2 linked regions of the Xanthocytophaga agilis genome follow. The protein of the gene in region 1 interacts with the protein of each later gene in a pairwise test. Links are inferred from orthologs where the notes say so. Each region holds a gene or a part of one and is shown on either strand. Other genes may lie near its edges.

Region 1 (7,100 bases):
ACTGTTACACGGATTCAGAACGGACATATACAGAGACTAATCCATATAGACTTTTATATGTAACTACTTTCACTGGTAGTATTGTAGATTTAATCTATGGAATTCAGAAAGGGTGTAGCTCTGAACATCGGAAGTTCTTGGATTTGAATTTTACGAACAGCGCAGAAACTATTACAGAACGGCTAATACATGTTTTGTCGATTCTGATAAGTGCTTATTGTCTGTATTTAATCTCATCATATTGGTTACAAAAATATCCCAAGGCTGTCTGATAAATAAGAGCAGTATTCTATTTTTTAGGATCTTTTACTCTCACAATCACCCGAAAATTAAGGAAACGGGCTGAAAGTGCGTTCGGTACTGCATACTGACGTTCATTGACATCTGTAACCCAGTTGTATGACATGACATTTCTTGCTCCTAAGGCATTAAGCAATTCTGCTCCTATCCAGATAGAATCTCCAAATTTGCCAATTCCTTTGCTTGTTGAGCCAAAAGCAATAATCTTTGAAAATCCAATATCCAGTCGGCGATAGGGTGGGGCATGAAGAGCTGAACGATAGTTCAGATTTTTAGGTGGGCCAAATGGTAATCCAGTACCTACAATGGTATTGAGATATACTCTCCATGAAGGATTGCCTGGCAAATGATCCTGGAAGAATACAGCCAACGTAACACGCTGATCTGTTGGACGACGCACATAACCAGTTTGATCAAAACCCAGATCTTCTTTGGTTTGCATAATACCCAGACTGAACCAGGATTCTGCTCCTTTGATGAATTCGCCACTAAACCGAAAATCTGCCCCTACAGCATATGCGCGGGTATCATTATTGGCATAATACCGTAATCTGACATTGTCTACATCATAAGCAACCGCATCCCAGAGATTTTTATAATACAGTTCAGAGTTGAAAACAAATTCACGTCCCCACATCTGAACGGTCTGTCGCATACCTGCAATAAGATGGAGTGAACTTTGTGCCTTCAGATTCAGATTGAGATGTCCCAGTTGGTCACGTAACTCCCGGTATAAGGGAGGTTGCCTGTAAATGCCGGCTGCAAATCGTAATGTTGTTTCTCTTACCCAGTTGGGTGTAAATGCATATTGAATCGACGGACTTACCAGCCACTGCTTATTTACAGACCAGTAGCCAATACGGGCTCCATAGGTCAGTGTGTGTTGATTGTCTTTGGAATACGAGTGTTGCAGATAGCCATTCCATCTATTGGAAGATAGTGCAAGATGAGTAAAAAGAGTATCCCGGAACATAGCATAATCCGCTGAGTCAGCAAAGGAATACTGATTGAGTTCATCTGTGAACGATTCCCGGTTATAACGTATACCCCATTCAATGCGATTTCGAGGGTTCATTTCATAAGTTGCCCGATGTTCCAGTGATAGTATTCTGCCATTGAGTTGGTTTCGGGCATATTTGTATTCACTGCCTACTCCAACAGTTCCTATGCATTGTTTGTAGGTTGGAGAACTAGGATCCAGATCTATTTCACACAGCCGATAAGCACTTTCTGTATCATAGAACTCACGCTCACTGGTATTCATTGCAGATCCAATAAAATTCAGTGTTAGCTTATCACTGGGACGATGGGTAAATTTAAGACCACCTTGTCCCAGATCATAGTTGAGCAACTCCTGGCCTGCATAGGCTACATACAGTCTGAGTTGTTGTGAAAATGTACCAAAGGTTGTTTCTTGGCTTACAGGTCGGGTGAGATAGCGATTACGACCATAGGAAAGTAATAGACCTATCTCAGATTTGGGAGCAAGAGAATCTGTCTTTTTATTTCCTAGGACATACCTGAAATAACCTTGTATATCTGTAAATGCAGGTAAGTATTCACCTTTCACTTCAAGTGTGTTCAGCAGGTACTGCGACTGTTTGCGTCGTACCCCTACTGTATAGCTTAGTTTTTCTTTTAAGGCAGTACCTTCTGTATGTAGTGAGCCTCCCAACAATCCCAGTGTAACAGATCCTTTGGTTTGTGTAGGTTCATTGTAAGCTACATTCATCACAGAGGAAAGCTTATCTCCATATTTGGCTTGCCAGCCACCTGAGGAGAACTCAACGCTTTTCACCAAGTCGGGATTGACAAAGCTTAAGCCTTCCTGCTGGCCTGACCTGGCAAGAAAGGGGCGGTATACTTCAATATTATTTACATATATCAGGTTTTCATCATAGTTTCCACCACGCACTGAATAGGTAGAAGAAAGTTCGTTGTTACTAACTACTCCTGGCAGGGTTGCCAGAATCTTATTAAAGTCTCCGAAAGTCGAAGGTAATGTTTTGACATCCTGAGGTTTGATTTGTACTATACTAACCTGCATTCGTTGGTCATTTCGGGTAGTAACCTTTACTTCATTGAGCTTCTGAACTGCAGCTTCAAGCACAATAGTTATCTCTCTTATTTCACCTGAGCGTAATTGAAGTGTAAGTCGTTTTTCCTGATGATTAATAGACCGAATTTGTAATACTAGATCCTTGTTGGCAGGTATATCTGATAACTGAAAGTATCCGTTTTCGTCAGAAGAAGAGCCTAGATGCAGATTTTCCAAACGAATGGTAGCGCCTGGTATTGGTTTATCAAGTGTATCTTTAATCCATCCTTTGATTTGTGTGTGTTGAGCGGTTGCGTTCTGTACCAGTAGCAGACCAGATAAAAAACAGATAAGAAAAAAGAACAGACGCATTCGCAAAGACAAAATGATGCAGGACAAGACCAAGTGTTGGAATTACAGTAAAAGCCAATAGATCAGTGTTTCAAACTGACAAAAAATCTATCGGACTTACAAACAATAATACAGGGAAATTACAACATGTGAGATTTTACTTGAAAATATTATACTATTTTCGGTAAGGAAGCATGTTTTAATTTGTGAATAGTTGCAATTGGATCAGAAGAACTAAATACGAAATTGCCTGCTACCAATACATCCGCTCCTGCAGATAATAAATAAGGTGCATTCTCAAGGTTAACTCCTCCATCAATTTCAATTACTGCTTTGGCATTACGACGCAGAATAAGGTCTTTCAAATGTGCTACCTTTTCATAGGTACGCTGAATAAATTTTTGCCCTCCAAAGCCTGGATTTACAGACATAATCAGAATGATATCAGCCTCTGTGATAATTTCCTCGAGCAGATGTACAGGAGTATGCGGATTTAAGGCAATACCTGCCTGACAACCAGCAGCCTGGATTTGCTGCAGTGTACGATGCAAATGGGTGGATGCTTCATAATGAACGGTGATGTGATCAGCTCCGGCCTGGGCAAAAGACTCAATATACCGTTCAGGTTGAGTGATCATTAAATGAACATCAATAGGTTTTTGAATATAAGGGCGAATTGCTTCCAGAATAGGAAAACCAAACGAGATATTGGGTACAAATACACCATCCATTACATCAAAATGGAGCCAGTCTGCTTCACTCTGGTTTACCATGGTTACATCACGTTGCAGATTGGTAAAGTCTGCTGCCAGCAAAGAAGGAGCAATAAAATGCATAAGTCAAATAATTAAGCTTACCGGCACATTTACTAATTGATATGCCAGGTAAGCCATATTGTTACTTTTTAGAAGAAGGAAATATGGTTCCGTATTTACTATTTTTCATCAGTTTGCTTAATACAAAACCCAGAATGATATAAACCACGAAAACAATGGCTGTACTGATATAGTTTACCTGAGAAAATTTAGATTGCAGGTTTGGTGCAATTTTATCCGAAACGACAAACATATTGTACAAAAAGAAGGCTGCACCTGCTACAAACCAGATGATAAAAAAAGCAGCACGACGTTTGCCTGCATCCTGAGGATCTTTTCCGCCTTCCCATTTGATCAGATTGGCTACAACCCAGGATAATCCGATAAAAATAACAGCTGCAATGGCAGCAAACATATATGTTTCACTTGCCAGATCTTCTAACTGACGAGGATTCCGAATCGTAATAATTTGAGCAAGAAGCATAGTTTAGTGTAAGAGTGAAGTGATAGAAATAGCAATCAATAGTTTTCTAAATCTGTGATTTTATTTTTCCAGCTCTACATAATAAGTATAGACTACCCTATCTTTCAGGTTAATGCGTGACAACGCTTCTGTGAGGCTGCTGGCTAAAGAAGGAACCTCAAATCCACGGGCATCTGTCCATTTCAGTGAAGATAGCAGATTGTTATCAAATTGTGGTTTGGCTTCTTTGATAGATACATCCACTTTGTAAAGCGTACGAAATTCTACACCTGTAAAGTTTTCGTGTAGTTTTAAACCAACCTCTTTTTTCTTTGTATCAAAATCCAATACAAAAATGTCATCAGATGCACCTGGCGCGTTATAACTGTATTTTTTAGGTTTTTCACCCTCTACCGGATTCACTGCGTCATAGTAGTTCTGGTACTCGCTGGTAATATCATATACTTTTGCTTCCAGTTGCAGATCCGGATAATTTACAGGGGCATTTGCCAGAAACAGATTTTTCAGAAAACGAGTGTCTTTTTCGCTGTACTCAGGAATTTTAAACAAATCTTTTTGCTTGAACATATAGTATTCAAAGATTGGGAAATTTACCTGTACCATATCCGGTACAGCATTTTCAGTTGCTCCACCTTCATTCGCTTTGTCTTTGTATTTGTTTGTTAGCGCAATATCTTCTGCTGAAAACCGAAAATGTTTTAAACGACCTTGTTTCTCTTGAAGACGGTTAACCAATGCCGAAGGTTCATGGATCAGTGCTTTGGGTGTAAATACCAGAATATAAATGTGCTGGGTCTGGGTTTGAGGTACCCAGGAATTTTGTTTGGTGAATGGTTGAGCAAACACATCAATGGCATTGCCTTGTTTCAGCCAGTTTTCAAACTCATTCACTGCCCAGGTAGAAATGTCGATGCTAGTGCGGAATGTTTTTCCATTTTGTACAATCTGCAATTCCTGTTTGCCTTTTACCAGTTCGAAGTCTGTAATAAATACAGCAGTGCGATTATCCTGGGTGATCTGACGGATAGGCTCATCAAGTACCGAACGGGTTTCTGTATAGTTGCTTATGTTCCAGGGAATATTTTCGGTAGCATTAATATTGATTCTGGGTGGAATATCATTTGTGCCTGCCTTGAAATAAACAGTTTTTGGACTATTCACAATCGTCAGTAAATCCTTGATAAAATCCATAGAGGACATCATTCCTTCATGCATCCCTTTGGAATAATCTATGTATACAGAGATAGAATCCGAAGCCACAGGAGCTTCTGATTTGGCTACATATTGGGTATGAAAAGGGGTAAGATCTTTGGATTCAACGACAAAGTTTGTAGGATCACTGGAACAGGAAAATGTTCCATATACCAGGAAGGCAGAGGCTATGTAGTGAATAATCGATCGTGAAGAAGATTGTCGTACCATGAAGTGAGATAGTAGATTTGTTGAATAGTTGTAGTTTACTAAAATAGCTGATATTTGCAATAATACCAGTCAGGTAAATACGATGCATTACTTACCTGACTAGTAAATGGGATAATGTGTGAAAGAATCGCTTCCTTTTTTGTAGCTTATAAGCTATTTAATTTTTCAGGATATTCAAACCATGCCATTTTTCCGGAACCACCTGTAATTTCTACCCATCGTTGGTTTTCAAAGATTACATGAACGACTCCACCTGTTGGTATGCTTCCTATATCATCATGTGTGAGATATTCTGCCAGATAAGTTTGTTTGGGATTGTGTGCTACAACCATAGCGGATTTTTTATCTTCTGGAATAGCACTTATCATTTCAATGAAAGATTGTAGGGCATATTCTTCATATAACGCATTCTCAACAATTATTTTTTCCGTATCATATCCTAACTGCTCTGCCATATATTGAGCTGTTGAAAGGGCTCGTATTGCGGGACTGGCAAAAAGCAGATCTGGACTGACTCCCAGTTTTTTTAGATGCCCTCCCATTTTACAAGCTTCAATGACTCCAGATGAGGATAATTCACGGTCAAAATCACGCTGACCAGCTGCCCCAGAAACTGCCTGGGCATGCCGTACAATAAAAAGATGTTTATTCATAAAGTCTGAAACAGAACGCCAAGTAATACAATATCCTTCAAATGAGAAAAATCTTGCATTAAAATTTTTATGCAGAAAGATGTTTCCCCAAATGCTGTATTTGTCATATATATATAGTGTAAAATATTGCAAGTCTGGTAGTTACATAGATATGTTCTACCATAGATGTTTTAACGGAAATTGTGCAAATTTGGCATTCAAAAAAAATAAGCTTTAAATTTATTGTTGGATTTCAGGTATTTTACGTTGTTTTAATGCTGCATTGATGTAAACCTAATGGTTCCTTTTGGTGTTAGCCTGATTATTTAGTAAACACAGGTACCATAAATTTCTGGTAATTTCATCATTACCCAATACCTGAAAATATATAAATATATAACGAAATAAATTGAGTATGACCAAAAATTTAGTCATTGTAGAATCGCCCGCAAAGGCCAAAACGATTGAAGGGTATCTGGGAAAAGATTTCACTGTAAGATCAAGTTTTGGTCATGTGCGTGATTTGCCTGAGAAAGGAATAGCCATTGATGTGAAAAATCATTTTCGGCCTACTTACGAGATTAACGATGATAAAAAGGACCTGGTTAATCAGTTGCAGCAATTAGCAGCAGATGCAGAGGTAGTGTGGCTGGCAACTGACGATGACCGGGAAGGGGAGGCTATTTCCTGGCATTTGAAAGAAGCTCTGAACTTACAGGAAAATAAAACCAAACGAATCGTTTTTCGTGAAATTACTAAAAATGCCATTCTAAATGCTATTCAGTCACCAAGAAGTCTGGACTTGGATCTGGTAAACGCCCAACAGGCACGCCGGATTCTGGATCGTTTAGTGGGATATGAATTATCACCTGTGCTCTGGAAGAAAATCAAAACGGGATTGTCAGCGGGAAGGGTACAATCGGTAGCAGTGCGGTTGATTGTAGAGCGGGAACGTGAGATTGAAGGATTTGAAACAAAATCTTCTTATAAGGTTTCAGCTTTATTTCAGGTAGAAAAAGGGAAGACTCTAGTCGCGGAATTACCTAAAAATTTTGACA
Region 2 (7,237 bases), on another replicon or contig:
AAAGTCCAACAGGAATATATTTCTGTAAGACACCTTTTATTCGGAACAATTCTCCAAATTGGACAGACCCCAGTATATCTTTTGGAATTTCTTTCTTTTTATTGTTTTTTTCTCTTTTTGAAAAGAGAAAAAAACAATACTTTTGTACCCATCTTTGTGTCCAATAAACTCTCGTATCAGGTAACATATTAAGCAGTTATACACTTCTAATCCTTCTTCGATATACTTATATCAAATAAGCGTAAACATACTTGCATTATCAGGAGAATCCAATTCTCTGAATCTATCTGATGTTTTCACTAAACTGTTGCATTTTTATGCAATGAATATTCCTGTATAGTATGTATGAATTCACTTCATTCATATAAGATAATGCGCACTTTACTAGTAAGTTATAGTGAAAAAATATAGTTGAATCCGAACTTTATTTCGGATAAATTTAAGACCCCGTTATTTAGTAAATCTAATCATACTCAACATCACACAAACAAAACAATGGTTTAATCCTATGACTAAGCAACTGAGTAGACAGTTAATTACATTGGAGCAGTGGCAGGATATTTTTCCTACACAATGGCGCAGAATCCAACATCGTAAATTGGATCATATGTGTCAAACGGTTGAAAATTTCTACAAGCAGACTCTCGATATAAGACTGCTGTTTGATAAAGATGGTCAATCCACCTTTTTCCGAAACGTATACTATCAGGACGCATCTATCAAGGTAGGAGATATTACTCTACGTTTGGAAGCAAGATCAGGCGGCTATCAATTAGGAAAGGATCCTGTTAGAAAGCTATCTGATTTTATTCAGGCTCTTACTGCTCAAACTGGAAATACACTTCAGTGGCAGGATGAAGTATGGGATGTGCTGGAAAAACGTAAAAGTCGTATTGAACAGGCATCATCCAAATAAAATTATTCTCTATCAAAAATCGGATCAAGGTTGCTTATACAATCTGTTGTTTGACATTTTAATTTGTAAATGATTCATTATACAATAACAATGTAAAGGATCTGCTTTAAAAAGGATTAAAAGTATAGAAAATAAGCCTTGCCTGGCATTCACCGGACAAGGCTTATTTTCTATACTTTTTTTTCTTTACTTTACAGAAGTATCTGAGAAACAAATATACAATCAGTATCTGTTTTATTATTTTTCCATCCGGTTTCTTCAATCAGACGCGGAGAGTGACAAAGACATACTTTATCAGGCAAATCCATTCCATATTGTTTACCTTATCATTTATATAATGGAGGCAGCTCTGCATTTCTCCAAAAGAATAACACTATTTGTTAGAATACTGGCAAGTATTACCATTGTACTTGCTATTCTTGGTCTCATAGGCTGGCTATTTAACTACTTACCTCTACGTACTTTCTTAATCAGCAATGCTGTAATGAAAGTCAATACAGCAATTTTACTGATTTTAGCAGCAGGTAACCTTATTCAGATGGCAGGTAAGAGACCTTATTTCTGGCTAGTGCTTCTTTTGTCCGGAATTATTGTACTGATTAGCATTGCCATTATGCTTGAACACTGGCACATTCTTGCATTGAATCTGGATGAGTTGCTGGGAACTGATTCCAAAATAGGTTCCTCCTCTCCAGGCAGAATATCCATTGCAGGCGCAATCTGTTTTTTCTGTATTGGAATAGCCTTTCCCTGTTTTATTTACAAAAGGTATAGGGCAGGCCATATACTTTCCATTATTGTATTTTTGACTGGCTACCTGATCTTTCTGGGACATCTGTTTCAGATCAATGACTATTACGATTTCAAAAGCTATTCGGCTATGTCTGTGCATAGCAGTTTTGCATTTCTGTGTCTAGCCCAAGGGCTCCTCCTTTTATATCCTCAACATGGCATTGTATCTATCGTTACAGGTCCTTATCTGGGTAATCTGATGGCCCGTTATGTATTTGGTATTGCGATGCTAGGAGTTCCACCCATTATTGTACTCTATCTGTACGGACTCAATCAGAACATATATACTCCTGCCATGGGAGCGTTGTTTATCCTGATATTCTTTTTTACTACTATTTTCCTAATCTATCATTTTATTTTTTCCAAGGTAAACCGCTTGGATCAGGAACTTCACAAAAGATATGAACAATTATTGTTAGGAGAAGAACTGAGTCAAGTTGGAAGTTATGAGACTGAGTATAAAAATTTTACTTTTCGAGGCACTCCACAACTTTACCGCATCTTTGGCTGGCCAACTGTACTAGCCTATACAGACAGCTCTCTGGATCTTTTGTATAAGATTATTCATCCGGATGATGTAGAGCGTGTCAGGATAGTTGTGGACAAGGCCCTTAAAGAGATTGCCCCCTATAGCATAAATTACAGAGTAATCCTTCCGGATGGGCAACTAAAATATATTTATATCAAGGCTCGTGTATATAAAAATCAGGATGGTATTTTATGTGCAAAAGGCACTGCGATGGATGTAACAGTGACCAAACAACAGGAGGCTCAATTACAGGAACTTAACCGTGAGCTAACCTTGCGAAATGAAGCAATACAATCTACCAATGAAGAATTACAGGTGATGAGTGAGGAACTAAGTTTAAGTAATGGAGCCTTACGGGTAAGCAATGAAGAACTAACAGCGTTAAAAGCAGATCTTGAGTTTAAAGTTTCTGAACGAACAGCACATCTGGAAAGAACACTTTCCGAACTGAAACAGAGAAATGAGGAACTGGATCAGTATGTATATAAAGTATCACACGACATCCGCTCTCCGGTAGCCTCTATTGCAGGTCTCCTTAGTTTGATAGAGGCAGAATCTGATCTGGAGAAGAAACACCAGTATATTCAGCTCATAGGTAATCGGGTAGATAGGCTTGAAGAATTTATCAACTCAATCCTGAACCATTCTCGTAGTTTGTTTAATGCACTGGAGTATAAACCCGTTTCCCTAAACAAAATAATTCAGCAATGTCTACACGAACTGGAATATTATCCTGGCTTTGACCAAGTTCAGGTTGTCATTGATATGCCAGCATCAGACATCATTCAAAGTGATGAACTTCAGTTATTAATTATCTTTAAAAACTTATTATCTAATGCCATCAAATACCACAATCCCCGTACTGAAAGCAAAGTATGGATATGTGTGAGTTATACAGATGAGTATACAAACATTCAGATACAGGACAATGGAATAGGCATTGCGCCGGAATATCTGGGAAAAATATTTCAAATGTTTTTTCGTGCTACCCAACGAGCAGATGGGTCAGGGTTGGGCCTTTATATCGTGCGACAGGCAGTGGACAGACTTCATGGAAAAATTACAGTACAGAGTGAAGAAGGCAATGGCACAAAGTTTACTATTGTCCTGCCAGTTGCTCATGCAAACTCCTGAGAGGAGATAGCGGTACCAGAATCTACCTCTAAATCGAGGAAATTACCTACTAATTATATTTTTTCTTTGAAAATCCTGTAGTAAGTTCTAATTTTCGCCCGCCAAAATAGTATCTCGTTAAGCAGAGAGAGTTCAATATTTTGTATCACCAATTTAACCTTGATCATGACTTTTATTGAAGAAATCAGAGCCAGACAAATTCTGGATTCCCGTGGCAATCCTACTGTAGAAGTGGATGTAATCACTGCAAATGGAAAATTAGGCCGTGCGGCTGTACCATCAGGAGCATCTACGGGAACCCACGAGGCCGTAGAATTGCGCGATGATGATAAAAAAGTATATGTGGGCAAAGGTGTATTGAAAGCCGTTGCCAATGTAAATGAAATTATTGCAGAAGAACTGACTGGTTATTCTGTATTTGAACAAAATATGCTGGACCAACTGATGTTGGAACTGGATGGCACTCCTAACAAAGGTAAATTGGGAGCTAATGCCATTCTGGGCGTTTCTCTGGCTATTGCCAAAGCAGCAGCACAGGAAGCAGGCTTACCACTGTTCCGTTATCTGGGTGGTGTAAATGCCAATACTCTTCCTTTACCAATGATGAACATCCTGAATGGAGGTAGCCATGCGGATAACTCCATCGACTTTCAGGAATTTATGATTATGCCTGTAAAAGCCGAGACCTTCTCTGAGTCTTTACGTATGGGTGTAGAAGTATTCCATAACCTGAAGAAAGTATTGAAGGATAAAGGAATGAGTACTAACGTAGGAGATGAAGGTGGTTTTGCTCCTAATATCCCTTCTAACGTAGGTGCTATTGAAGTAGTATTACAGGCTATTGAGAAGGCCGGTTACAGACCAGGTGAAGATATCTTCATCGCACTGGACGCAGCCAGCTCTGAGTTCTATGATGCAGACAGCAAAACATATCACTTCAAAAAATCTACAGGAGAAAAACTGACGTCTTCTCAGATGGCTAACTACTGGAAAGAGTGGGTTGATAAATATCCTATCCTTTCCATTGAAGATGGTATGGCAGAAGATGACTGGGCAGGCTGGAAAGAACTGACAGACTTGACTGGTAAAAAAATCCAGTTAGTGGGTGACGATTTATTTGTAACAAACGTAACTCGTCTGCAAGATGGTATCAATCAGGGCGTTGCTAACTCTATTCTGGTTAAAGTAAATCAGATTGGTTCATTGACTGAGACTATCAATGCGGTAAATCTGGCAAAACGCAATAAATATAAGAGTGTAATGTCACACCGTTCCGGAGAAACAGAAGACAGCACTATCGCAGATCTTGCAGTTGCTCTGAATACTGGTCAAATCAAAACGGGTTCAGCATCTCGTTCTGATCGGATGGCAAAATACAATCAATTGTTACGTATCGAAGAAGAACTGGGCAATACAGCTTATTTCCCAGGCATCAACTTTTAATTTATTGTTACTGGCTACAGGTATTCTACCTTGTAGCCAGTATTTCTCAGAGCTTCGTGTTGTAGATTATTGTTCTATGCCTGTTAAACTCCCCCCCTTTACCCGCAACTTTTATTTTGCTACCTCTGCGGTCTTCCTTGTATGGATGCTGTTATTTGATACCAATGACATGATTTCTCAGTTCAAACTCTGGAGACAGACAGTTGAACTGGAAGAACAAAAAAAACACTATGTAAAAGAAGTATTAAAAGTAAAGAAAGAACGTGAAGAGTTGATGGGAAGTCCCCGATTGCTTGAAAAGTTTGCACGGGAACGCTATCTAATGAAAAAGAATACAGAAGATGTCTTTGTTATTGTAGAAGAAAAGGAATAATCTTACCTAACAAGCACTATAAGCCCTCTTACTTTTATCTATAAGTAAGCTAGACAAGACAATCCTATTACCCCACTCTTTTGAAGAGGCATATATAGTCCAATCAATACCCTAAATTTAGTTTTACTTATCGAGCAACTGTGTTATCCGCATTCTCCAAACTTACATTTTTAAGCCATTCAGGAGGAGGAGTATTACGGTTTGTGCGCTTTTGCAGAGATTGTCTCTTATCAGATTTAACGGACTGATCCTTGTATGACCTTCCGATCAGTAATAACGTAAAAAGTAAAAAAATACCAGATAAGAAGAACAGATTTGTATTTTTTCTTTCCATAATGGTTTCTAAAATCATACATTTGCTTGAAATGTGGCGCAAGGTAAATAGAAATACTGAAAAAAAGATTGCAAATCAACAAAAAACTGTCTCTGATAATATATTTAAGTAATAAATAATTATTAGCAAGTTTGTAGTGAAACAGGTGGAAAACCAGCTATATCCCTTGTCTCATCCAGCGATGTTTTATTCATGGTAAAAATATTATTTGTTTGTCTAGGAAATATATGCCGTTCTCCTCTTGCAGAAGGCATCTTTAACCATCTTGCTTTGAAAAAAGGCTTGCAGAACGTTCTTATTAGTCGTTCAGCGGGTACTGCTGATTATCATATTGGCGAACCTGCCGATCGTCGCACCATTAAGGTAGCACGTAAGCATGGTATTGAGATCCACCACGCGGGAAGTCAGCTCAGTGAGAATGACTTTCAGGAATATGATTATATTGTGGCAATGGATCATTCAAATTATCTAAATATTACACGGCATCCAGGCTATATTTCCAGTCGGGCAGTAGTAGTGATGATGCGAAATTTTGATACAGCAGCCTCAGATCTCAATGTCCCTGACCCATACTTTGGTAGTATGGATGGTTTTGAGCGGGTATATCATATGTTGATGAAGGCCAATGAAGGCTTTATTGAGTTTCTGGTTGAGAAACATCATCTCAATAAAACTTCAGGAGAACAATAGCTTTCTTACTATCCTCTTCAGCTAAACATATTCTGGCTTATGGATTTTCGTGGTTTACATGAAGAGTATATTCAATTTTTGGAGACAATCTTTTTTACAACCCTTGGTAAGGAAGTGTCCATATTGGAGTATCAGTTTCTATCTGGTGGATGTATCAATCAAACTATACAGGCAACTACCAGTGCCGGGACTTTTTTTGTTAAGTGGAATGAAAGCATGGAGGAGGATTTTTTTGCTTGTGAAGCAAAAGGATTAACTCTATTAAAAGAAGCCGGAGAAATATCTGTTCCAGAAGTGATAGGATATGGTCAAAACGGACAAAAAACCTATCTGATACTGGAGTTTCTGCCCTTCACGTACGCCAAAAGTAACTATTGGGCAGATCTTGGAACTTCTCTGGCCCGTTTGCACACACATTCTCAACCAGAATTCGGACTTTCCTACCCCAACTATATTGGGTCACTCCCACAAACGAATACTGCCTATACCAATGGAGTTGACTTTTTTATAGAGTGTCGTTTAAAGCCACAAGTGGGCCTGGCAGTTTATAATCAACTTATGCCTCAGACACTCTATACTAAATTTCAACATCTTTACACCCGATTGCCAGATATCTTTCCAAACGAAAAACCGGCACTTCTTCATGGAGATCTCTGGCATGGCAATGTGCTGATTGGTAAAGATGGTTATGCCACCCTTATAGATCCTGCAGTGTACTATGGTAACAGAGAAGCCGAAATCGCTTTTACGTATCTATTTGGAGGTTTTGAGCCTGATTTTTACGATGCTTATGTTGAAGCTACTCCATTAGAACCAGGCTTTACAGAACGTAAAGCTATTTATAACCTGTACCCGCTTCTGGTACATTTGAATTTGTTTGGCTCTGGCTATCTTTCTGGAATAGAACAAACCTTACAACCCTTCTGAAAATCTTTTTCCGATAAAATAGTTGTATTCCGACAGCTAAAATTACCATAAAACATACAAGCTGAAGGTATTAGTTTCTATTAATACCCACACGAATTT

What was found.
Region 2: the proteins of rpe (region 1) and eno interact in binary tests that used the Escherichia coli proteins (3 or more experiments, as listed by UniProt). The link is inferred for Xanthocytophaga agilis from one-to-one orthologs.

Annotation. Positions count from the first base shown.
Region 1 is NZ_JASJOU010000001.1:1,218,597-1,225,696, reverse strand. The notes cover bases 1,693-4,527. They hold rpe (ribulose-phosphate 3-epimerase), read right to left. Parts: upstream 3,526-4,527; coding sequence 2,860-3,525; downstream 1,693-2,859. Other genes in these bases: QNI22_RS05030 (hypothetical protein), read right to left, coding at 4,049-4,527; QNI22_RS05035 (hypothetical protein), read right to left, coding at 3,587-3,988; QNI22_RS05045 (TonB-dependent receptor), read right to left, coding at 1,693-2,710. In the rest of the region: QNI22_RS05050 (hypothetical protein), read left to right, coding at 1-272; more of QNI22_RS05045, read right to left, coding at 290-1,692; more of QNI22_RS05030, read right to left, coding at 4,528-5,410; QNI22_RS05025 (SixA phosphatase family protein), read right to left, coding at 5,557-6,063; topA (type I DNA topoisomerase), read left to right, coding at 6,458-7,100. UniProt on the Escherichia coli protein: Catalyzes the reversible epimerization of D-ribulose 5-phosphate to D-xylulose 5-phosphate.
Region 2 is NZ_JASJOU010000014.1:31,059-38,295, reverse strand. The notes cover bases 2,704-5,675. They hold eno (phosphopyruvate hydratase), read left to right. Parts: upstream 2,704-3,536; coding sequence 3,537-4,814; downstream 4,815-5,675. Other genes in these bases: QNI22_RS29975 (hypothetical protein), read right to left, coding at 5,315-5,521; QNI22_RS29980 (FtsB family cell division protein), read left to right, coding at 4,819-5,187; QNI22_RS29990 (sensor histidine kinase), read left to right, coding at 2,704-3,371. In the rest of the region: QNI22_RS29995 (hypothetical protein), read left to right, coding at 509-916; more of QNI22_RS29990, read left to right, coding at 1,254-2,703; QNI22_RS29970 (low molecular weight protein-tyrosine-phosphatase), read left to right, coding at 5,714-6,211; QNI22_RS29965 (fructosamine kinase family protein), read left to right, coding at 6,251-7,138. UniProt on the Escherichia coli protein: Catalyzes the reversible conversion of 2-phosphoglycerate (2-PG) into phosphoenolpyruvate (PEP). It is essential for the degradation of carbohydrates via glycolysis.